DNA from 4 places in the Roseateles sp. FW301-B2 genome. Region 3 is predicted to be linked to each of the others. Evidence: predicted binding sites of a transcription regulator. Region 3 holds the regulator's gene; each other region holds the start of a gene.

What was found. Region 3 encodes LexA, which represses DNA repair genes until DNA is damaged. Its sites were predicted from a motif close to ACTGTATNNNNATACAGT; they were not measured.
Region 1: the regulator LexA is predicted to act here: its motif matches at 3,368-3,385, upstream of AC3WQY_RS01415 (PA0069 family radical SAM protein).
Region 2: the regulator LexA is predicted to act here: its motif matches at 3,750-3,767, upstream of recA (recombinase RecA).
Region 4: the regulator LexA is predicted to act here: its motif matches at 2,691-2,708, upstream of imuA (translesion DNA synthesis-associated protein ImuA).

Annotation. Positions count from the first base shown of each region.
Region 1 is NZ_JBYTBE010000001.1:326,444-331,924, reverse strand. Features, by position in the region: gene AC3WQY_RS01425 (SEC-C metal-binding domain-containing protein) at 1-2,078, opposite strand, end outside; gene AC3WQY_RS01420 (zinc-finger-containing protein) at 2,598-3,293, opposite strand; gene AC3WQY_RS01415 (PA0069 family radical SAM protein) at 3,433-4,542, shown strand; gene AC3WQY_RS01410 (hypothetical protein) at 4,851-5,357, opposite strand; gene AC3WQY_RS01405 (hypothetical protein) at 5,354-5,481, opposite strand, start outside.
Region 2 is NZ_JBYTBE010000003.1:61,981-67,461, forward strand. Features, by position in the region: gene sucD (succinate--CoA ligase subunit alpha) at 1-130, opposite strand, end outside; gene sucC (ADP-forming succinate--CoA ligase subunit beta) at 162-1,322, opposite strand; gene AC3WQY_RS03530 (DUF2889 domain-containing protein) at 1,354-1,950, opposite strand; gene AC3WQY_RS03535 (regulatory protein RecX) at 2,147-2,656, opposite strand; gene recA (recombinase RecA) at 2,676-3,713, opposite strand; gene AC3WQY_RS03545 (response regulator) at 3,855-4,535, shown strand; gene AC3WQY_RS03550 (sensor histidine kinase) at 4,551-5,481, shown strand, end outside.
Region 3 is NZ_JBYTBE010000012.1:38,524-44,004, reverse strand. Features, by position in the region: gene AC3WQY_RS10435 (ATP-binding cassette domain-containing protein) at 1-1,913, shown strand, start outside; gene AC3WQY_RS10430 (DUF1304 domain-containing protein) at 1,918-2,277, opposite strand; gene AC3WQY_RS10425 (MarR family winged helix-turn-helix transcriptional regulator) at 2,345-2,839, shown strand; gene AC3WQY_RS10420 (organic hydroperoxide resistance protein) at 2,866-3,291, shown strand; gene AC3WQY_RS10415 (asparaginase) at 3,341-4,267, opposite strand; gene lexA (transcriptional repressor LexA) at 4,367-5,065, shown strand; gene AC3WQY_RS10405 (helix-hairpin-helix domain-containing protein) at 5,078-5,374, shown strand; tRNA gene AC3WQY_RS10400 (tRNA-Asp) at 5,427-5,481, opposite strand, start outside.
Region 4 is NZ_JBYTBE010000001.1:345,961-351,441, forward strand. Features, by position in the region: gene AC3WQY_RS01455 (error-prone DNA polymerase) at 1-605, opposite strand, end outside; gene AC3WQY_RS01460 (Y-family DNA polymerase) at 613-1,785, opposite strand; gene imuA (translesion DNA synthesis-associated protein ImuA) at 1,862-2,677, opposite strand; gene AC3WQY_RS01470 (hypothetical protein) at 3,176-3,397, opposite strand; gene AC3WQY_RS01475 (hypothetical protein) at 3,941-4,288, opposite strand; gene AC3WQY_RS01480 (NACHT domain-containing protein) at 4,714-5,481, shown strand, end outside.

The DNA of each region.
Region 1 (5,481 bases), on a different contig from region 3:
ACCATCTGAGGAAGCACCGCTGAAGCCTTCTGTGGCGCCTTCCTTCTCATGCCGGCCGTCGCCTTGTCCATCTCGTCGGACTGCTCCCATGGAGAGTCGAGCGTGATGCCAAACTGCACGTCGCCGTCGGTGTCGACTGATACGCCAAACCATTGGTTCGTTCGTTCCGCGTACTTGCGCCTATGGCAGTAGCTCTCGAGCGCGGCGACCGCCTCCAGGGAAGGCACAGGGTTGCAGTGGAATGTGAAGCCCCCCGCGGCGCCTTGCGTTAGCAGCGTGAAGTCGTGGCGCTTTCTGTCGTACCGCGCCATGCGTACGAGCGTTTCGAGGCCACGGTGCACGTTTCTGGCGGAGTTCTCGCTCATCGTCAGCAGGGCGAGCCCAAACTCCAGCGTCGCCGCTTCAGGTCGGTCCTCAATCGTGCGAATCAAGCGCTCGTAGTAGGTTCCCGCCAGCTTCGTGAGGATGCCGGGGGGGGTCCGGTCTCCCTGGATGCCTTCCCGACGGACCGTCATCGCCGTGTCGAGGTCGACGTTGATGGAGTCGTCGAGATGAACCGCGTCGTACTCGCCACTGAGCCAAAGGTTGCGACGTAGGTGGTACGCCAGCGCCGTGAGTTCGTGGGCGAGCGTTATCTCCTCGTGCGCGGACGTCCGCAACTGTGCGTAGCTCAGTAGTCGAAGAGGTGTAGCAAGCATCTCCGTCATCGTGTCGAGCAAGAACACGTCCATGATGAACGGAGCCCGAATGACGTCGGTCCTTTGGTAATTCAGGAACTGGCGAGCTTGAAATGCCAGCGCTGGATAGTGCTCGGCCAGCATTGTGAACACGTGGATTTCCTTCATCGACGGCGGCAACGGGACCTCCGCACCCCTCGCGTCTTCAAGTCGGCACTCCCCTGCGACTAGCTCGTTCGCGCATTTCCACCCCTGGTCATAGGCAGCCTGGATGGCTTCGGCAAAGTCCTTTCTCAGCTGTCCATCGTTGCCTTTGCGCGCAGCAATGGTCAGCTTCTTGGCCTTGCACTGAACGATGATGAGCCTGTCGCCGAAGACGACGAGCGCGTCGGCTTCGCCGACCGTCTTCTTGCCGCGCTTGATGTCAACGTTCGTGTGAACATGCTTCGGGCCGAAGACGCACGCGAGACGGCGAGCAGAGTACTTCTCGATGAACGCGCCGCGGTTGTCTCTTGCAGTTGGCCAGTAGGCCTCGTCAGCGAGCATCCAGAAGAATGGCGACTCATATAGGGCCTCGTATATCGCGTACTGCTGGAGCAACAGAACAGTCCCTCTTCCTGTCGGTATAAGCGGGGTTCCCGTAAGCGCGTTGTAGTCCCCAACCTCTCGGAAGCCCTCGTTCTCCCCGCTGAAAGTGAGCGCGTCTAAAAGCGCGTCAACCACGGCGTGCGACTGGCCACTTCGATGGGCGATTTCGGCTGGGGAGAGCTCAAACGTCGATAGCCATGTGGAAGGCGACTTTCCACTACGCCTTGATTCAGCGTGGAGGACGGTCGACTTCTCGTCCATGAGTTTGGACATTGCGTGAGCTATCGCCTGCGCCTGAGTCGAGGTGAAGCCCTTGTTCTCTCGCAGCCAGTCGTCGTCAGCCGCGTACTTCTCAGTCAGCAGGTCGCGGTACTGGAAGCTATAGGCCGACTCGCCACCGTAGAAGATTGGCTCCCGCAGCATCTGACCCTGCCCAAGCTCTGGCACATCCGAGGTTGCTTGGCCAGTGGCGGCTTGAAGAAGCGACGCAAACATCGGATACGACATCGCGTTGTGGAGCTCCTCCATCAACTCATCTGTCTGCTCGACGTACTTCTTGAGTACATCCGGTGCTGGCTCCTCGAGCAAGACCGGTGCCGTCACCATCAGCCCAAGCAACGTGTTGACCTCGGTGCGGATGAGGCGATTGCCTCTGAAGAGTTTTTCCATGTCCTCCGGTTTCAGCTTTTCTCTGAAGGCAATGAAGCTGTCGCGATGGCAGATGTTCGCAATAGCGTGCACGTAACCTGATGACGTCGCGAGCGTCCTGATGTCTTCGAGAATCTGAGCTTCCGTTCTCGGCTTCTTGAGCATGAGACCCTCCCTGGGCGCGGCTACGCCGGCCATCTGGACCGTGCTTGTTTGCCATGCTCCCTCTGAATCAAAGCCCTGTCATCAGCACAAGCGCCGATGCAGCATCCGAACCGTTCAGGACCTGCTAGGTCATGCCGACGTCGCAACAACCATGAGCTACACCCACGTTCTGAAGGTTGGCGGCGGAGTGGGCTGTAGTTCGATGGATTCTCATTCCGCTCGATTTCCAATCAGAACCGAGGGGACAACCCGCCGCAAAGCTGGCATCCGCCAGTACCTGCTTGTGGCGAAGTCCAGTCGCTTGACCTGGTGCCTGCGACCGACAGCAACCGCTGCACCGCAGTGGTTGGTTGAAGTCATGACCGGCAGCCTGGTCAGCGCAAACAGGCATGGTGGTCAGCTATCGCCAGCGCCTGCTTGTCGCGCCCACGGCGCCCGAAATTACGCCGCGCTACGCAGGACTTCGTAAATTACGGATGTGCTCCGTAGTTCGAGGTAAGCCCTCTCTCGCAAGCCGGCTCATGCTCCCTTGCAATACATGATGAGCGGATGAAGGCCTTGCCGTTCAAGGTCGGCACCCCGAGCCTTCCAGACTTGGGTCCGCGGCCAGAAGTCGATAACGGTTCCGCGTGTTGCGATGACGAGATGCTCACCGTCGTCTTGGACTTCGAATCGAAGACCTGCTCTCGCCAGCCAATCGGGAGCAATCGCGACTCGCCGGTCGTCGGGCGACTCTTCGATGCTAGGGGCCAAGTCAGGCTGAGTAGCCTCAGCTACTTTGCCCGCTAGTGTCGGCGCGTCATGTATCAAAGCTTCGATAGCATCGACCAGCGCCCAACATTGGTCGGCCTCAAGCAACGCAAAGCGTGCCGAGTCGGGATGAATACCCAACACCGCAGCCATCCAGCCGTAGGCCTGCGTGCGCGTCATCCGTCCCTCGCGCCACAGTCTCTCGAAAAGGTCGTGGGCGCGAAGACGTGCTGAGCGAAGTGGTGCATTCGCAAGGCGCCCTAAGGGCAATGTTCCGTCGCTATCGACCAGAACATCCTCTCCGACGTTGACCCGCGCGCCAGCTCTATGGCACCCAACCTGAGCGTCACAAGGCGCGCAGCGCCAGAACCAGACCTCGTGCAGGTCTGTTCGGTGCGGATAGACGGTACGCCCCGGGACAAGCTCAGCAGGCTTCCCGCAATAGTTGCAGGTAACGGAACGCATGGGGCGATGCTACTGGTACACGAAGCGTCACGAAAACGAGGCACTTCAACATGGCTGGAAGGACTCACAACAATACTGTATATTCATACAGTCATCAAGCAATCGGTGCATAGGCGACATCGACCGATGTTGGACCAATATGGACGAAGAACTCATCCCCGAGGTGCCCGTCACCTTCCACAAAGGGAGAGGTGCAGGCAGCAACGCGAGGTCGCGTTTCGAGCATTGGACGCGAGAGGTCGACAACTCGCATCGACCTGAAGGATTAGACGAATCCGAAGATGAGCCTCTTCCAATCAGAACGGAAGTTTTCCATAGCCGCGCGAAGAAAGTCATCAGCAGGAACAACTCGCCGGACATCCCATTCGAGCAGTCCATCAACCCATTTCAGGGGTGCGAGCACGGTTGCGTTTACTGCTATGCCCGACCGACTCACGCATACGTTGGACTTTCCCCGGGCATCGACTTTGAGACCAAGGTCTTCGCCAAGATGAACGCCGCAGAGCTACTCGAGAAGGAACTCGATAGCTCGACCTATGAACCCGCGTTGATTGCGCTCGGCGCGAACACAGACCCGTACCAGCCCATCGAGCGCAAGCTGGAAATCACGCGCGCGATAGTTGAAGTTCTGACGCGGCGCCGTGTTCCGTTCAGTGTTACGACGAAGAATGCCCTTGTCACGCGAGACATCGACTTGCTCGCACCTGCCGCTGAAAGAGGTCTCTGCAGAGTCAATGTTTCACTTGCCACTCTAGAGCCGAGCCTTGCACGCATCATGGACCCAAGGGCAAGCAGTCCAGAGAGTCGTTTGAGAGCAATAGGGAAGATGTCGAGGGCAGGCATCCCGGTGTCTGTGTTTGCTTCACCGATGATTCCAACAATCAACGACGTGGAGCTGGAACGCATCCTGAAAGCCTCTGCAGAGGCTGGGGCGACCTACGCAAGCATGATTCTGTTGCGATTGCCGAGGGAGGTACTAGACCTCTTTGTACAGTGGCTAGAGGGCCACTTCCCGCTCCGCGCCAAGCACGTCATGAGCCTGATTTCCCAGGCTCGAGGTGGCAAAGACTACGACTCCAACTTCTTCACGCGCATGAAGGGGTCGGGACCTTACGCCCAACTGCTATCGCAAAGGTTTTCGCGCGCGTGCTCGAAATACGGTCTGAAGCGCTCCGCTACAGCACCTGTTGATACGAGCCAGTTCGTAAGGCCTTCGCGACTCGAAGACTCGCAGCAGTCGTTGTTCTAACGCTTCCCTGAGGCTGGCTACTGCCCCAAAGACTTCAGTCGCATTGCACCCGGCCGCCCCCTTCATATTTCAGGCACAAAGGGATTGCCGTAGGGCGCAACGCAAGGTCGACTCCACGGACATGCAAATCGACCATGGTTGGCAGCAGCAACCCATCCAATAGCATTATTTTGGTAACGAATACTCCACTAGGTGTATAGATTTCTAAAAGCAATTCCGGGCCTCGCGCTCTTTTAATAAAAGCATCGGCGTATCCCATCTTCAAAATCTAAGCTTCAAGAGCGCAAAGCCTAAAAGCGAAAATTTATCTACTCGCGTTGCCTGCCTGCAACAGAAATGACGCCCATGGGCAAAATATCAGCACCAGACATCATTTGTTCTGGTGTCGCGGAGCCCTTCTTGGGCGTCGCCTTTGCGGAACTTGCTGAGCTAACAACGCCCCCTAGCTTCAAGACGAGACCAGCGGTTTCCGCCACGTGATAATCAACCAGCCGCTGCAACCGACTGTTCTCCGACATTAAATACAAGCATCGGATTTCAAGATTATGGTCGGCAAGGACCTTCCACACGGTGACTATCAACGCCCGGGCACCTGGAAGTTCGCACTTCTCGCTGTTAATTAGATTCCGCGACAACTCGGCCTTCCGCGCGACCTCCGCAATAGTAATTTTCGGACCTTCGACAAGCTTCGCGCTTTCGGTGTAGCTCATCGCATCAACAAGCTTTCGAAGTTCGGCAGCCACCCGCTCCTCCCGCTCATCGCTGGGCGTAAACAGGTCGATGAGAGACTTCGCGTCGTCGAGAGGATTGCTCATATTCTTTCGATAGCCTTGACAATAATCTTGCTGGTTTCGAATCGGATAACTGCGACTCGATTTGTGGGGTCTTGCGCCGCAGCCTCGTAGCTTGCCATTCGATTCCGCCAATAAGGCAAATGGG
Region 2 (5,481 bases), on a different contig from region 3:
GGTTCACGCCGGCGACGAAGGCGTTCTTGCCGTTCGCGTAGGCCTGGCAGCCCAGGGTATGGAACTGGCCGGTCTTGCCAGTGATGCCCTGGGTGATGACCTTGGTGTCTTTGTTGATGTAGATCGACATGATTTCTTTCCTTGCGGGGCTTTAGGCAGACTCAGGCAACAGCGGCCACGATCTTGGTCGCGGCTTCGGCCATGGTGTCGGCAGCGATGATGGGCAGGCCGGAGTCGGCCAGCATCTTCTTGCCCAGCTCTTCATTGGTGCCCTTCATGCGCACGACCAGCGGCACGGACAGGTTCACCGCCTTGCAGGCCGTGATCACGCCTTCGGCGATGGTGTCGCACTTCATGATGCCGCCGAAGATATTGACCAGGATGCCCTTCACTTCGGGGTTCTTCAGCATGATCTTGAAGGCTTCGGTGACCTTCTCGGCGGTGGCGCCACCACCCACGTCCAGGAAGTTGGCCGGCTCGCCGCCGAACAGCTTGATGGTGTCCATGGTGGACATCGCCAGACCGGCACCGTTCACCAGGCAGCCGATATTGCCGTCCAGGCTGATGTAGGCCAGGTCGAACTTGGAGGCTTCCACTTCGGCCGGATCCTCTTCGTCCAGATCACGGTAGGCCACGATCTCGGGATGACGGAACAGCGCGTTGGCGTCGAAGTTGAACTTGGCGTCCAGGGCGATCAGATTGCCCTTGGAATCGCAGTTCAGCGGGTTGATCTCGACCAGCGAGGCGTCGGTGTCCATGTAGCACTTGTAGAGCTTCTGGAACAGATCGACGGCCTGGTCCACCGAGTGACCGCTCAGCCCGATGCCGGCGGCGATCTTCTTGGCCTGCTCGACCGTCAGGCCGACCAGCGGGTCGATCAGCTCGGTGAGGATCTTCTCGGGCGTGGAATGCGCCACTTCCTCGATGTCCATGCCACCCTCGCTCGAAGCGATGAAGGCCACCTTCTGCGTGCCGCGGTCGGTGACCAGCGACACATAGAGTTCATTCTTGATGTCGGCGCCCTCTTCGATGTAGAGGCGACGGACCTTCTGGCCTTGCGGGCCGGTCTGGTGCGTCACCAGCTGCATGCCCAGGATCTGCTCGGCCAGCGCCTTCACGTCTTCCAGCGAACGGCCCAGCTTCACGCCGCCGCCCTTGCCGCGGCCGCCGGCGTGGATCTGCGCCTTGACCACCCAAACCGGGCCGCCGAGCTTTTGCGCGGCTTCCACCGCTTCTTGCACGGTGAAGGCCGGGATGCCGCGGGGCACCGGCACGCCGAACTGGCGCAGGATTTCCTTGCCCTGGTACTCGTGAATCTTCATAGGGAGGTCTCGCTTGATGGATAGAGGTAAATCAGGAAGAGGAAGATGCGGGCAGCGCCTGCGCGTCCGGCCGAGCCGACGCGCCGCGATACCAGCGAGGGTAATGAGTTTGCACCACCGCGCCGTCGCTGCGAAGTGCATGGCAACGATCCAGCTGGAAGGGCGGCTGACCATCGGCCGAGCCTTCGCGGGTGTCGATCACCAGCCCGGCAAAGGCCTGGATCACCGCGGTGGGCAGCACCTGGGTCAGCTCGGTGAGATGGGTACAGCCATGCACACCGGCCAGCCGTTGCTTGACCTCGGCGCGAAAGCCCTTGAGCAGATTCAGGCCGACCAGGCGGCCATAGGCCTCGCCATGCTGGTCGCAATGCCCGGGATAAGGCATCCAGCGCGTCTGCGAACTGGAGGACAGGATGTTCAGCTGCGCGTCCACCACCAGATGCAACAGCATGTCGTGCACCGGGTCGCCCGCCTTGCGGACGCCATGGGCCAGGGGAATGTCGCGGGTCTTGCTGTCCTTGAGCTCCGCCTCGACATCGTAGAGGCCATCGGCGCGCGCATAGACCTGCACGTCGATGCTTCGACGGTGCAGCAGCTGACGCTCGGGACAAGGGGTGAGCAGGGACATGAAACGCGTGGACGGCAGTGGCGCAAAAATGTAGCCCGCAGGCCTTCAGAGGCCGGCGGGCACGCCTTGCGCAGGGCGCCAATGTAGCATGCTGCGCTGCATCAAGGCTTTCACGAGGCTGTCAACACCGACCTTGGCCGGGCGTTCCTGGCGCCAGCTTGCGCCACATCAAGCCCGCTTGGAGCCCTGGCACCGGCTATTCATCGTCCGCGCGCAGCACGCGGCGTATCACCTCGGCCGAGAAGCCCCGGCCGGCCAGAAAACGCATCTGCTTGGCGCGGGCCGCGGCATCCAGCGGCGCCGCGCCGCCGAATTTGCGCTGCCAGATCTGGCGCGCGCGCTCGAGTTCGCTGTCCTTCAGCCTGGCTTGCTGCTCGGCCTCGAGCTGCACCCCATGCTGAGCAAGCTCCTGCTGAATGCGCAGATTGCCATAGCGCTGGCTGCGGGCATGGATGCGCGATTCGACAAAGCGTGCCTCGCTCAAATAGCCCTGGGCCTGCAGCCAGACCAGCAGGGCATCGACCTCCGCGCCCACGTCATGCTCGGCCGGATCGGGCGACTCCGTTGCGCCGGGCTGGGTCGCCTCGGCCAGGCGCTGCCGCGCCAGCCGCACGAGCTTGCGCCGCAATTCGGCCAGGCTGTGCTCGCGCTGTGCCAACAGGCCGATGGCGCGCGCCTTCAGCGACAGCGGCTGCCCGCGCACCATGCCCGCCTGCCAGTGCCGATCAGCCCGCCTCGCTCTCGGTCAGCAACGGCACGCCCATGGACTCACGCACCTTGTTCTCGATCTCGATGGCCACGTCGCGGTTCTCGCGCAGGAACTCGCGCGCGTTGTCCTTGCCCTGGCCGATCTTCTCGCCGTTGTAGGCATACCAGGAGCCGGACTTCTCCACCACCTTGGCCACCACGCCCATGTCGATGATCTCGCCCTCGCGACTGATGCCCTCGCCATAGAGGATGTCAAATTCGGCGGTCTTGAAGGGGGGCGCAACCTTGTTCTTCACCACCTTGACCTTGGTCTCGGAACCGATCACCTCTTCACCCTTCTTGATCGAGCCGATGCGGCGGATGTCCAGACGCACCGAGGCGTAGAACTTCAGCGCGTTGCCGCCGGTGGTGGTCTCGGGGCTGCCGAACATCACGCCGATCTTCATGCGGATCTGGTTGATGAAGATGACCATGCAGTTGGTCTTCTTTATGGTGGCGGTGAGCTTGCGCAGGGCCTGGCTCATCAGGCGGGCCTGCAGGCCGGGAAGGGAGTCGCCCATCTCGCCTTCCAGTTCGGCCTTGGGCGTCAGTGCGGCCACCGAGTCCACCACGATCAGGTCCACCGAACCCGAGCGCACCAGGGCATCGACGATTTCCAGCGCCTGCTCGCCGGTATCGGGCTGGCTGATCAACAGCTCCTGCAGGTTCACGCCGAGCTTTTGCGCGTACTGGATGTCCAGCGCATGCTCGGCGTCGATGAAGGCGCAGACACCGCTGAGCTTTTGCATCTCGGCAATGACCTGCAGGGTCAGCGTGGTCTTGCCCGAGGACTCCGGGCCGTAGATCTCGACCACCCGGCCGCGCGGCAGGCCACCCACGCCCAGTGCGATGTCCAGGCCCAGCGAGCCGGTGGACACCACCTGGATGTCTTCAATCACCTCGCCCTCGCCCAGGCGCATGATGGAACCCTTGCCGAATTGCTTTTCGATCTGGGCAAGTGCGGCCTGCAGGGCCTTGGCTTTCTCGGTGTTGATGGCTTTGACAGGGGCGTCCATGAATGCTCTCCGGTTGATGCGCGCATTATGGCGCAATCTGTATATTCGTACAGTAGTTTATGCGAAGCCCGCCGGCAAGCGGGCGGCTCCATAGAATGAGGGACAGGCGCCGGCATCCCTGCCCCGGCCCATGGAGACAAGATGCGCATCCTGATCGCTGAAGACGACCAAGTGCTGGCCGATGGCTTGTTGCGCTCATTGCGCGCCTCGGGCTATGCCGTGGACCAGGTGGGCACCGGCACCGAGGCCGATGCCGCGCTGGCCTCGCATGAGTTCGATCTGGTGATTCTGGACCTGGGCCTGCCGCGCCTGCACGGGCTGGAGGTGTTGCGCAAGCTGCGCGCGCGCGGCACCTCGGTGCCGGTGCTGATACTCACCGCGGCCGACAGCGTGGAGCAGCGCGTCAAGGGCCTCGACCTGGGCGCCGACGACTACATGGCCAAGCCCTTCTCGCTGCAGGAACTGGAAGCGCGCGTACGCGCCCTCACCCGGCGCGGCCTGGGCACCGCGTCCAGCGTCATCAAGCATGGCCCGCTGTCGTTCGACGCCACCGGCCGCGTCGCCTACATCAACGACCAGATGGTGGAGCTCTCGGCGCGCGAGCTCTCGCTGCTGGAGGTGCTGCTGCAGCGCGCCGGCCGGCTGGTCAGCAAGGATCAGCTGGTGGAGCGCCTGTGCGAATGGGGCGAAGAGGTCAGCAACAACGCCATCGAGGTCTACATCCACCGCCTGCGCAAGAAGATCGAGCAGGGCCCGATACGCATCGCCACGGTGCGCGGCCTGGGCTACTGCCTGGAGAAGATCCAGGAAGTCAAGACCTGACCCCCGGCGTCATGCATGGCCGCTGATACCGGGCAACGTTCGCTCTTCGGCGAGATCCTCGACTGGATGCTCGCCCCCCTGCTGGTGATCTGGCCCATCAGCGTGGCGCTGACCTGGCTGGTGGCGCAGGGCATTGCCAGCAAGCCCTACGACCGCGAGCTGGGCGAGATGGCACGCTCGCTGGGCCTGCAGGTGGCGGCCGAGCAGCCGCGCGCCGGCAAGGCCAGCGCGCGCTATGCGCTCTCGCCCGAGGCCGCGGCGCTGCTGCGCGCCGACGAGGCCGACACCATCTACTACCAGGTGCTGGGGCTGCGCGGCGAGTACCTGAACGGCGATCGCAACCTGCCCGTGCCCACCGCCGACGAGACCATCGTGCCCTGGGAGCTGCACTTCCGCGACGACGAGGTGGACAACGAAAACGTGCGCGTGGCCTATCTGTGGGTGGTACCCGAAGGCATGGGGCCCAGCGGCAAGACCATGCTGGTGCAGGTGGCCGAGACCCTGGGCAAGCGCGCGCGCCTCACCAACGAAATCATCAAGGGCGTGATCCTGCCGCAGTTCGTGATCCTGCCGCTGGCCGTGCTGCTGGTGTGGCTGGCGCTGGCGCGCGGCATCGCGCCGCTGAACGACCTGCAGCGCCGCATCCGCTCGCGCGAGAGCTCGGACCTCAGCCCCATCGATGAGCGCCGCATTCCCGACGAGGTGGCGCCGCTGGTGCGCGCCATCAACGACCTGCTGGAGCGCCTGGACCAGTCCATCAGCAGCCAGAAGCATTTCCTCGCCGACGCCGCGCACCAGCTCAAGACACCGCTGGCCGGCCTGCGCACCCAGGCCGAGTTTGCGCAGCGCGAGATCGACGAGGGCCGCAGCTCGCCCGGCGAACTGAAACGTTCGCTGCAGCAGATCTCGCTCTCCAGCCAGCGCGCCGCGCACATGGTGAACCAGC
Region 3 (5,481 bases):
CCGGCGAGAAGGTCGGCCTGGTGGGCCGCAACGGCGCCGGCAAGTCCAGCCTGTTCGCGCTGCTCACCGACAAGCTGCAAAGCGACAAGGGCGACGTCGACATTCCGCGCCAATGGACCATGGCCGAGGTGGCGCAGAACATGCCCGAGACCGAGATGCCGGCCACCGACTTCGTGCTGGAGGGCGACACCCGCCTGATGGCCGCGCAGCAGGCCCTGGCCGCGGCCGAGGCGGCCGAGGACGGCCACGCCATGGCCGATGCCCACGCCCTGCTGATGGACGCCGGCGTGTTCGACGCCCGCCCGCGCGCGCAGGCCCTGCTGATGGGTCTGGGCTTCACCGGCGCCCAGGTGGATGCCCCGGTGAACAGCTTCTCGGGCGGCTGGCGCATGCGCTTGCAGCTGGCGCGCGCACTGATGTGCCCGGCCGATCTGATGCTGCTGGACGAGCCCACCAACCACCTGGACTTGGACGCCCTGGTCTGGCTGGAAGCCTGGCTGCAGCGCTACGAGGGCACGCTCATCATCATCAGCCATGATCGCGAGTTCCTGGATGCGATCACGCGCGTGACCCTGCACCTGGATGAGATGAAGCTGATGCGCTATGGCGGCAACTACACCGCCTTCGAGGCGATGCGCGCCGAGCGCATGGTGCTGCAGCAGGCCGCATTCGAGAAGCAGCAGGACCGCATGGCCCATCTGCAGAAATTCATCGACCGCTTCAAGGCCAAGGCCAGCAAGGCCAAGCAGGCGCAGAGCCGCGTGAAGGCGCTGGAGCGCATGGAGCGCCTGGCGCCGGTGCTGACCGCCTCGGACTTCTCCTTCGAGTTCCGTGAGCCGGTTAGCCTGCCGAATCCGATGCTGATGTTCGACGAGGTGGCCTGCGGCTATGAGACCGACGAAGGCGAGAAGATCATCGTGCGCGGCATCAACCGCTCGGTGCTGGCCGGCCAGCGCATCGGCATCCTGGGCGCCAACGGCCAGGGCAAGTCCACCGTGGTGAAAACCATCGCGCGCATGCAGCGGGCTCTGGGCGGCAAGATCACCGAGGGCAAGGGCCTGCAGATTGGCTACTTTGCCCAGCAGGAAATGGATGTGCTGCGCCCCGACGAGGGGCCGCTCTCGCACATGGTGCGGCTGGCCAAGGAGGTCAGCCCGAGCGCGCGCGAGCAGGAGCTGCGCGACTTCCTGGGCCAGTTCCGCTTTGTCGGCGAGATGGTGAACCAGCAGGTCGGCAGCCTTTCCGGCGGCGAGAAGGCCCGCCTGGTGCTGGCCATGCTGGTGTGGCAGCGCCCCAACCTGCTGCTGCTGGACGAACCGACCAACCACCTGGACCTGAACACCCGCGAAGCGCTCTCGATGGCGCTGAACGAGTTCGAGGGCACGGTGATGCTGGTGAGCCATGACCGTGCGTTGCTGCGCGAGGTCTGCGATGAGTTCTGGCTGGTGAGCAAGGGCGTGGTCGGGCCCTTCGACGGCGACCTGGACGACTACCAGCGCTGGCTGCTGGAGCAGTCCAAGGAGGCCGCCAAGGCGGCCAAGGAAGCGGCCAAGGAGGCCGCGAAGGCGGGCGCGAAGAAACCCGCCGTGGTGGTGGCTGCGGCACCGGTGGCGGCGCCCGCGCCTGCGCCCAAGCGCGAGGACCGCAAGGCCAGCGGCCAGGCGCGCCAGAAACTGGCCGAGCAGACCAAGCCCATGCGCAAGGAGATGGAAGCGATCGACGCCAAGCTCAACAAGCTGGCGGACGAGCGCACGGCGCTGGAAGCACAGCTGGCATCGGGCACGGTCACGCCGGCCCAGATCGCCGATCTGGGCAAGCGCCTGAAGACCATCCACGACGAACTCGAGGCGGCCGAGCTGCGCTGGCTGGAGCTCAGCGCCGAGGTCGACGCGCTGCACGCAGCGGCCGACTGACGGCTCAGCTCAGCAGCAAGGCCGCAATGCCGAGCGCGGCCGGCAGCGCCTGCACGAAGAGGATCTTGCGGCTGGCGGTGGCCGCGCCATACAGGCCGGCCACCAGCACGCAGCCCAGGAAGAAGAACTGCACCGGACGGCCGGCGGCGTCGCCCAGCAGCAGGCCCCAGGCCAGGCCGGCGGCCAGGAAGCCGTTGTAAAGCCCCTGATTCGCGGCCAGCACCTTGCTGGCTTCGGCGAATTCGGCCGTCAGGCCGAAGGCGCGGCGCCCGCGTGGCGTGGTCCAGAGAAACATTTCCAGCACCAGGATGTAGACGTGCAGGGCCGCCACCAGCCCCACCAAGATCTTGCTCACCATGCCCATCGCAGCTCCTCAGAAGCAATACCCATTTAGATTGTGTGCAATTTAATTGCGAACTACATTAACGCCCATGGACAGCGCACGCACCATCCGTACAAACCGCAAGCAGACCGAGGCCCGCGCGCACGCCGACTGGCTGGCACTGGACCAGCAGCTCTGCTTTGCGCTCTACGCCAGCTCGTTGGCCATGACCAAGCTCTACAAGCCGCTGCTGGCGCCGCTGGGCCTGACCTATCCGCAGTATCTGGCGATGCTGGTGCTCTGGGAGGGCGATGACCTCAGCGTTTCGGCCCTGGGCGAACGGCTGCAGCTGGATTCCGGCACCCTGACCCCCCTGCTCAAGCGCCTGGAAGCCAACGGCCTGATCCGGCGGCAGCGCGCACTGGACGATGAGCGGCGTGTCCACATCCTCCTCACCGACGCCGGCGCTGCACTGCGCCAGCGCGCCAAACCCATTCCCAAGGCCCTGGCCTGTGCGAGCGCCTGTTCGCTCGATGAATTGAGTTCCCTCACCCGGCGTCTGCATGAGCTGCGCGCGCAGCTCGGCAACGCCGCCTCCACCTGAACGATTCGTTCGCAAAGGAAAGCACCATGGCTCTCGACAAAGTCCTCTACACCGCCACCGCCACCGCCACCGGCGGCCGCCAGGGCTCGGCCAAGTCTTCGGACGGCGCGCTCAAGATCGAACTCAGCACGCCGCGCGAGCTGGGCGGCGCCGGCGGCCCGGGCACCAACCCCGAACAGCTGTTTGCCGCCGGCTACTCTGCCTGCTTCATCGGCGCGATGAAGGCTGTGGGCGCGGCACAGAAGATCGCCATCCCGGCCGATGTCTCCATCACCTCGGACGTGGGCATCGGCCCGATCCCGGCCGGCTTCGGCATCCAGGTGGCGATGCGCATCAGCCTGCCGGGCATGGAGCGCGCCGCCGCCCAGGCCCTGATCGACGCTGCGCACAAGGTCTGCCCCTACTCGAACGCCACACGCGGCAATATCGACGTGACGCTGACCCTGGTCTAAGCTGCTCCAGCAAGCCCGGACATGCCGGCTACCAGGTGGCCGGCTAGTGTCAGGCAAGCAGGCCGAGCATCAACTCGACCCTCGCCTTGACCGGCGACAGCTCACCGGCCGACGGCAGCGCGCCTTCGGGCGCCCCCACCACGGCGGCGCCAGTACAGCGCGTGGCACGCAACACCGGCAGGCCCGCAGCACGGGCGCGCTTCAGCGCCTCCAACAGCGAAGCATGCACGGTCGCATTGCCCGTACCCTCGATCACGAGGCCGCGGGCGCCCGCTGCGACCAGCGCGTCGATCACCACACCATCCGCACCAGCATGGCTGGCGACGATGTCGACGCGCGGCCAGAGCTCGGGGTCGGCCGCGACGACATCAAGGCCCAAGGGCGCGCAGCTTGGCCAGTGGCGCAGCACCCTAACCTGCCCCTCCAGCACCAAGGCCAACGGTCCAGCCTCACCCGAGCTGAACGCATCCAGCGCGAAGGGCTGGGCTTTGCGCACCTCGACCGGACCATGCACACGCCCCTGCAGTACGGCCAGCACCCCGCTCGCGCCCGGGTGGGCGGCCACCGTCACGGCATCGAGCAGGTTTTGCGGGCCATCAGACTGCAAGGAGGTCACCGGCCGCATCGCCGCCGTCAACACCACGGGCTTGCCTGGTGCCAACACCCGATGCAGGAAGTAGGCGGTCTCCTCCAACGTGTCGGTGCCATGCGTCACGACCACGCCGGCCACCTCGGGCCTGGCGAGGTGATAGGCCACCCGCTGCGCCAACAGCCGCCAAACGGCATGGCTCATGTCCTTGCTGTCCAGCTGCGCGACCTGCTCGGCTTCGAGCTGCCGCGCAGCCAATGCCGGCACTGCCGTCACCAGATCAGCCACGCTGATCTGGCCGGCCACGTAGCCCACGTCATCACCCGCACCGGCGATCGTGCCGCCGGTGCCCAGGATCACGATCAAGTCATTGGTGTTGCTTTGCAATTTATTCAATCCTGGATGAAAATACAGTAGCTGGATAAATGATCAGAGGCCTGCAGTGGCTCGGTCTGCCAGTTTCAGCCCATTTCCAGCGAGGTCAGCGTGGACGATAGCCCCAAACTCACAGCCCGGCAGCAGCAAATCCTCGATCTGGTACGCACCAGCATCGAGCAAACCGGTGCGCCACCCACGCGCGCCGAGATTGCACAGGAGCTCGGATTTCGCTCCGCCAACGCCGCCGAAGAGCATTTGCAGGCCCTGGCGCGCAAGGGCGTGATCGAATTGCTGGGTGGCACCTCGCGCGGCATACGGCTGCGCTCGGACACCCTGCGCGCCCTCAACCTGGCGCGCGAGGCACGCACCGGCGTCAGCGGCATGCAGTTCAATCTGCCCATGCCGGGCTTGAACCAACTCACCCTCCCCCTGGTAGGGCGCGTGGCGGCAGGCTCGCCCATATTGGCGCAAGAACATATCGAGCAAAACTATAGCGTCGAGGCCGGCATGTTTGCGCGCAAGCCGGACTATTTGCTACGCGTACGTGGCATGAGCATGAAAGACATCGGCATCATGGATGGCGACCTGCTGGCCGTGCAGCGTGCCAGCGAGGCCAAGAACGGTCAGATCGTGGTGGCGCGCATCGGCGATGAGGTCACCGTGAAGCGTTTCAAACGCGGCAAGCAAGGCATTGAACTGCTGCCCGAGAACCCCGATTTCGAGCCCATACGCGTAACCGAAGGCGACCAGAGCTTTGCGCTCGAAGGGCTGGCGGTCGGCCTGATTCGCTCGCAGTTTCTCTCCTGAGGCGGCGCGCCCATGGTGAAACCGAGCAAGGCGGCGCATCGCGACGACTGCGTGGCGCTGGAGCAGATCCCGAATATCGGCCCCGCCATGGTGGAGGATCTGCGTCTGCTTGGCATACGCGTGCCAGGCGAGTTGCGCGGGCGTGATGCCTTCGTGCTCTACCAGCAGCTCTGCGCCATTACCGAGCAGCGCCACGACCCCTGCGTGCTCGATACATTGATGGCGGCGGTTGACTTCATGGCCGGTGCTGCCGCAGCGCCCTGGTGGCATTACACGCCACAGCGCAAGGCGCTCTACGGCAGTATCTAGCGCATAAAGAAAAACCCCGACTACTTGCGCAATCGGGGTTTGACAAAAATGTTGGCGGAGTGGACGGGACTCGAACCCGCGACCCCCGGCGTGACAGGCCGGTATTC
Region 4 (5,481 bases), on a different contig from region 3:
GGTTTTCTGGACCGCACATGCATCTGAACGTCACCGGTCGCGACCATCGGGATTGCTGTCAGCTCGCTAGCCTGAGCGATGCGCTCAAACACGACCTCGTCATCTATTAGCTTTAGCTGCTCGACGCCGAGCCAGGAGCGCCCCATGAAGTTGGTCAGCAGCCAGCGTGCGAGGCGATTGCATTCGTCCTGCGTGCTCTCCCGCGCTGGTATCGCAATTACCAGGCAGTCTTCCAAACGCTCGGAGCGAACGGCATCGACGTGAAGGCGATACGTTCCCTTAGGCGACTCGCGACGGAGGTTGGTGATGAACTCGCAGAGATTGCCGTAGCCGTTGTGATTGCATGCCAGTACAACTAAGGAGAACGGCGCGGTTGCCTCGACTTTGAACTGGCTTCCGATGATGAGCTTGAGGCCGACCTCCTTGGCCGCCGTATGTGCTCGGACGACGCCCGCCAGACTGCAGTAGTCCGTGAGCGCGAGTGCTTTGTAGCCAAGCTTCTTCGCTCGCTCGACCAACTCGTCGGGTCGACTTGCGCCGGTCAAGAAACTGAAATTGCTGATGCATCGCAGCTCAGCGTATGGAATCCTCAGTACTTCGTCCATCGCTGACTCACGAGAACGAGCCGTGCAGCCACCAAGCTGCATCGGCTTCAAGACGAGTTTGGTAAATCCAAAGCGGTCCGGCGTGGTCGCTCCACGCAATCCAGTAGTCGCGGACGACAGCGTGACACTCACGCTTGGCTTCGTCGCGATGCCACCAACCGTCTTCGACGGCGTGAGGCCCGGCGAGAAGCTTCAAGGGGCCTTGGTATTGAGGACGGCCATCCCGCACGGACAGCTTCAAGGGTTCCGCGAGCACAAACGAGGGCGCCGGGTAGCGAGAACGTGGGCCCGGCTTCCGAGGACGCTTTTCAGAGGCAGCGCGCCAGGTGCAGACCCATTCGAGCCTGTTGTCGTCACCCACAAACGGGCGGCAGACCTTTGCTGGGCCGAACCGTGCGGCAAGGCGTTCTTGCAGCATGCCGACCGTCTCCCGCTCCAACACCGTATCGGGAAGGAGCGACGCGCTGACTTCGTGAAGGGCATGAACTTCTGTCGCAGCCAGCTCTAGGTCGCCTACTGGGGCGAGCAACGTGACTTTGGCCAAGTGCTCGGATAGCAACCGGAAGAGGTGGTCGATGTCTCGCATGGCGACGGCCGTTCGAACAACCAAACCTCCGCCGGTGCCGGCATCTTTTGAGCGCATGCTGTCATGCCACCAGTTCAATGTGAACGCGGTAATTCCTGCATGCCTGGCCGCGAGCCAACCGCACATCTGGAGCAGTAGCTTGCGAGCGCCGACTAAGAGCTCTGGCGCATGCTCGACCCGAAACGGGAGCTCGAGTTTGGTGGTAAATGCATCGGGCACTTCAACCCATTTGTGGGCTTCTGGTTGAACACCATAGGCTTGGTCCAAGGCTCGCAGCAGTGATTTGTCGAAGCGGCGAGTGATGCCCGCGCGCGGCAGCCTACGTATGTCCCCAAGGGTGCGCGCACCCGTTCGCAGGAGCACCGACATGTGGGGCACGACTGCGCTCAAGACTTGCATGGGAAGCGGGTCGAGCATTGACTCCAGACCTCGCTTGAGGCCGTTCTCAATGCCGGCGCGCGCAAAAGCGAGAGCTGCAAGACTGTTTGGTGCCCAAGAGACCTTCGCTACTCCGAGCTCGGCGGACTCGGCAACTACACGGTCGCGCAGAGCACGCCGGCCCTTAAAAAGGCGCGTGCTGGCATCGACTTCCATTGCGACGGACTCCTCGAGGACAGTGACCCGTGGCGTGAACTGCAACGCCCAGACGGCCAATGCTCGAATGTCGTCATCAATGGGGGACGGCTTGCCGCTCGGGGCCGGGAGTCGAAGTGCGCACCACAGCATCGGGCACTCGCGACGTGAAGCGACTTGGGTATCGAAGTCGCGGGGTCATGATGGTCTTGAGTCCACATGGGATGGACTCAAGGCGAAGTTCTGTCTCGCATGGCGCTCCTCTGCGCTTGAGGATGCGTACGCGCAGCTCCCAGTCCTCGCAGAGTTTGGCCTCAAGTCGTAGAGGTGCAGCGGACGCTTCTGAAGCCGCGGAGGCAAGGCGGAACAGAAATACCGGCGCGTCACAACCTGCCGCGAGCACTTGCAGGCGGCGGACTTGGTCGGCTCGAACCTGCGGCAACCAGGCCAGCACGGCTCCGCATGCATTGCTCTTTATGGCTTGCTCCGTTGACCAGAGTCGGTCAGCCGGCTTGTCAACATCAACCCACAAGATTCGGTCGGGGTCTATGCCGTCGAGTTGAAGGCCCGGCGGAAATGGGCAGCGGGGCGGCCCGACCACCACCAAGTCTCTTCCGTGGCTGCAAATGGCGCGCAGGGCGGGGGACGCGAGTCGCCATTCGAGCAATGCGAATTGGGCTGTAAGGACCTCCGTCAATCCTCGACAGGGCCATCCATGACCGGGGAGCTCAGCATCCAGGTCTGCAAAGCCGGTCGGGACTACCAACTCGACACCGCGCCCCAATTGGTCCGCACGCCAAATCGACGCCTCAACCTCAGGGGGAAGTAGGCGAGGGATGGTGGCAATAGATGGGTTGATTGGCGCGGAGAGGGGCGCAGGCAACACCATCGCGGCAGAAATATCCGAAGGCATGGCGATGGAAAACGCTGTATGAACATACAGTATACTTGCCTGCCTGAATTGTCAAAGCACTATGGCCCGTCGAGTGCCTACGCTGACCGGACGGAGTCAGCGGTTGTGCATCAGACGGATACATTGAAAGGAGTTCCTATGGCCCCGCCCGCCTGGCAACAGAGCGTCTTCGACAAGCTCATTGAACTTCGGCTGCTTTGGCTGGACGCAGACTCGCCACCGGACCTTGTAGGTGTCTTATCTCGTGGCGAGTACGTTGCACTTGCCCTCGCGTCTGGCTATGCGCGCGTGCTCAAGGACCCAGTCGACAGCTTCTTGTATCTCGATGGCTGGCTTCAATCGTGGGTGCTTGGTCAGCGAGGGCAGCAGAGATACATCGGACAGCGAATCGGTGTTGACCCAGATTAAGTTCGGCCAAATGTGTAGGGACTGCGTGACCCTAACAATTGCCGCACGCTGCGCACTCCGTGGTGCTCAAGGTGCTAGTCCGTTCGAGGACTAAATGCGGACTTTGTCTGCCCACATGCGAACAAGCGCTGCAGCGTCCCGACTGGCGTCACGCTCTGCCTCGGCATAGGTGTCTCGATAGCACAGGCATTCATGCTCAACCCTGACGGCGGTCTTGCCCTGGTAGCAGCTGACCCGTCCCACGAAAAAGCCACTGACCGACTTGACCGAGGTAAAGGCGCTGACGTCTGGAGAGAAGTAGAGAGCAGGCATGTGGGCCTCGCTGGCGACTCGACCGCATGATGATGCAGCGAGCGGCGAGCGATTGCAATGGAATGGGGCGAGCGCAAAAGCGAGCCGAGCTCGAGATTAAGAAGGCTTCGCTACTCCATCGAATGAGGCATCTCTTCGATAGAAGGTGGGCTGCGGCGGGACTTGAACCCACGAGGCCCCAACTTCCCATCCAGTACTGCCAAGGCGCTGCAGGCAACCGGGCCGAATTCTGAGGTCGTCGCCCTGGGGCGATATAGATGGTGTAGGCCTGACCGCCTCCCAAATTCAAGTTTACGGGTGACTGGAACCCATCCTCTGAGCCCGTTGTTGTTGATATGGCCCCTTTCGCTGCGAAAGCGTCCGGTGAAGGCCTCTTGACTAGGCGCAAACCACTGGCCTTTCTCAATGGCTGGCTTCAATCCTGGGTGCTTTGTCAGCAACGGCAGCAGCGGTACATCGAACAGCGAACTGGTGTTGACTGAGTGGTGAAACGTCGCCGCGCGATGCAGTCATTGAAGCCGCCCCCGCCGCCGAGCATGGCGCTCAGGCAGCGGTGGAAGCCTGGGACTCTGTTGCCCAGTCTTTGAGGAGTTTGTGCAGCTTGCTGGCAAGTGCCTCTGCAAGCGACATCGCCATTCTTTCTTCGTGGCCGACTCTGCTGGACGAAACGAGGAGGTTGGTTTGCTTGATGAGTGTCAGAAGTCGAAGTGCCGAAGCCACAACTTCGGCGCGCGGCTTGTCCAGCAAGACCTCCAATTTCAGAAGCTCGGACAGCTCTGCAATCGCTCGTGCATTTGAGGTAACGGTCTGACCCCTGGCTCCCCGCAGGAGGTCGGGCAGGGAAACCGCGACGCTGTCCAGGTCCTCGATGGTTTTGACGATGTCTTGCAATTTGATGCTCTGCGGGAGGTCGGCCCCATTGCGACCGCTCTTGCGCAGACTGTGGGCGTAGTAGAAATTGTCGCAGCATCCCCAATGCTCTTGGGGCCAGAACGCCACCTCTTCCGCAGCCTCACTTCTAACAGCAGTCCCGCGATTCTGTCTCGGGGCGCGGATTCCGGCCACATTGACGTCTTGTGCGGGCTCACACTGACCACCTGAGCGCGATTTGGTGGCCCGAACTGGCCGTGGCAGCCGCCTACTTTTCAGGCGGAGGGCGGCTCGCCTACAGCTGCTTCGCGACCGCGAGCCTCCCTTCTGTGGATGTCTAGAAAGGCCTGGGCGACTCAGTCCTGTAGAGTCCTTTGGGAGAAGAGGCGGCCTGTGGAAACTTGGACGACGCCTAAGAACAAGACGGAGGCTTCGTGGTGTTGAGCTTGGACTTCAAACGTATTCGAGAACATCGAGGAACTCAGAACGGCGGCTTCGAGGAACTCTGCTGTCAGCTGGCCGCACTGGAGGACCCGGCTGCAGGCTCCAGGTTCATTCGGAAAGGTCCGGGAGCCGACCAAGGCCTTGAGTGCTACCGGACCTACGCGGGTGGACACGAGGTCGGCTGGCAAGCGAAGTACTTCATCAACGGCTTCGATGACGGTCAAGTAAACGACCTGGATAACTCGTTGCAGCGCGCGCTCAGCGCCCATCCGCAGTTGACGACTTTCGTTGTCTGCCTGCCCATCGACTTGCGTGACAACCGGTCGGGCAAGAAGGCCAGCGAAGTTCAGCGCTACGAGAAGTGGCGCAAAAAGAGCATCGACGACGCAGCCGCCAATGGCCGCACCGTCGAAATCGAACTCTGGAGTGCGTCGAGCATCGGCGAGCGGCTAGGTCGCGACGACCCAGCGTACTCTGGACGGGCACGATACTGGTTCGACACCGTCAGATTCAGCTCTGCCTGGTTCCGCGACAAGCTCGACGTTCAGCGCCACAACCTGGGTGAGCGCTACAGCCCCGAAAGCCACGTGGAGCTGCCCATCCAGCAAGCCTTGCAAGCAGTGGCACGCAACCCAGAATTGCTGGCAATGCCTGCGACCTGGGCAGCCGAGATTACGTACAAGATGGACGGCGCAGCCGGGAGCTTGTCGCGCGAAAAGCTGTCGTCTGCTGCCGACCGAGTGCGACAAGCCTGCGAGCCGCTGCTGCAA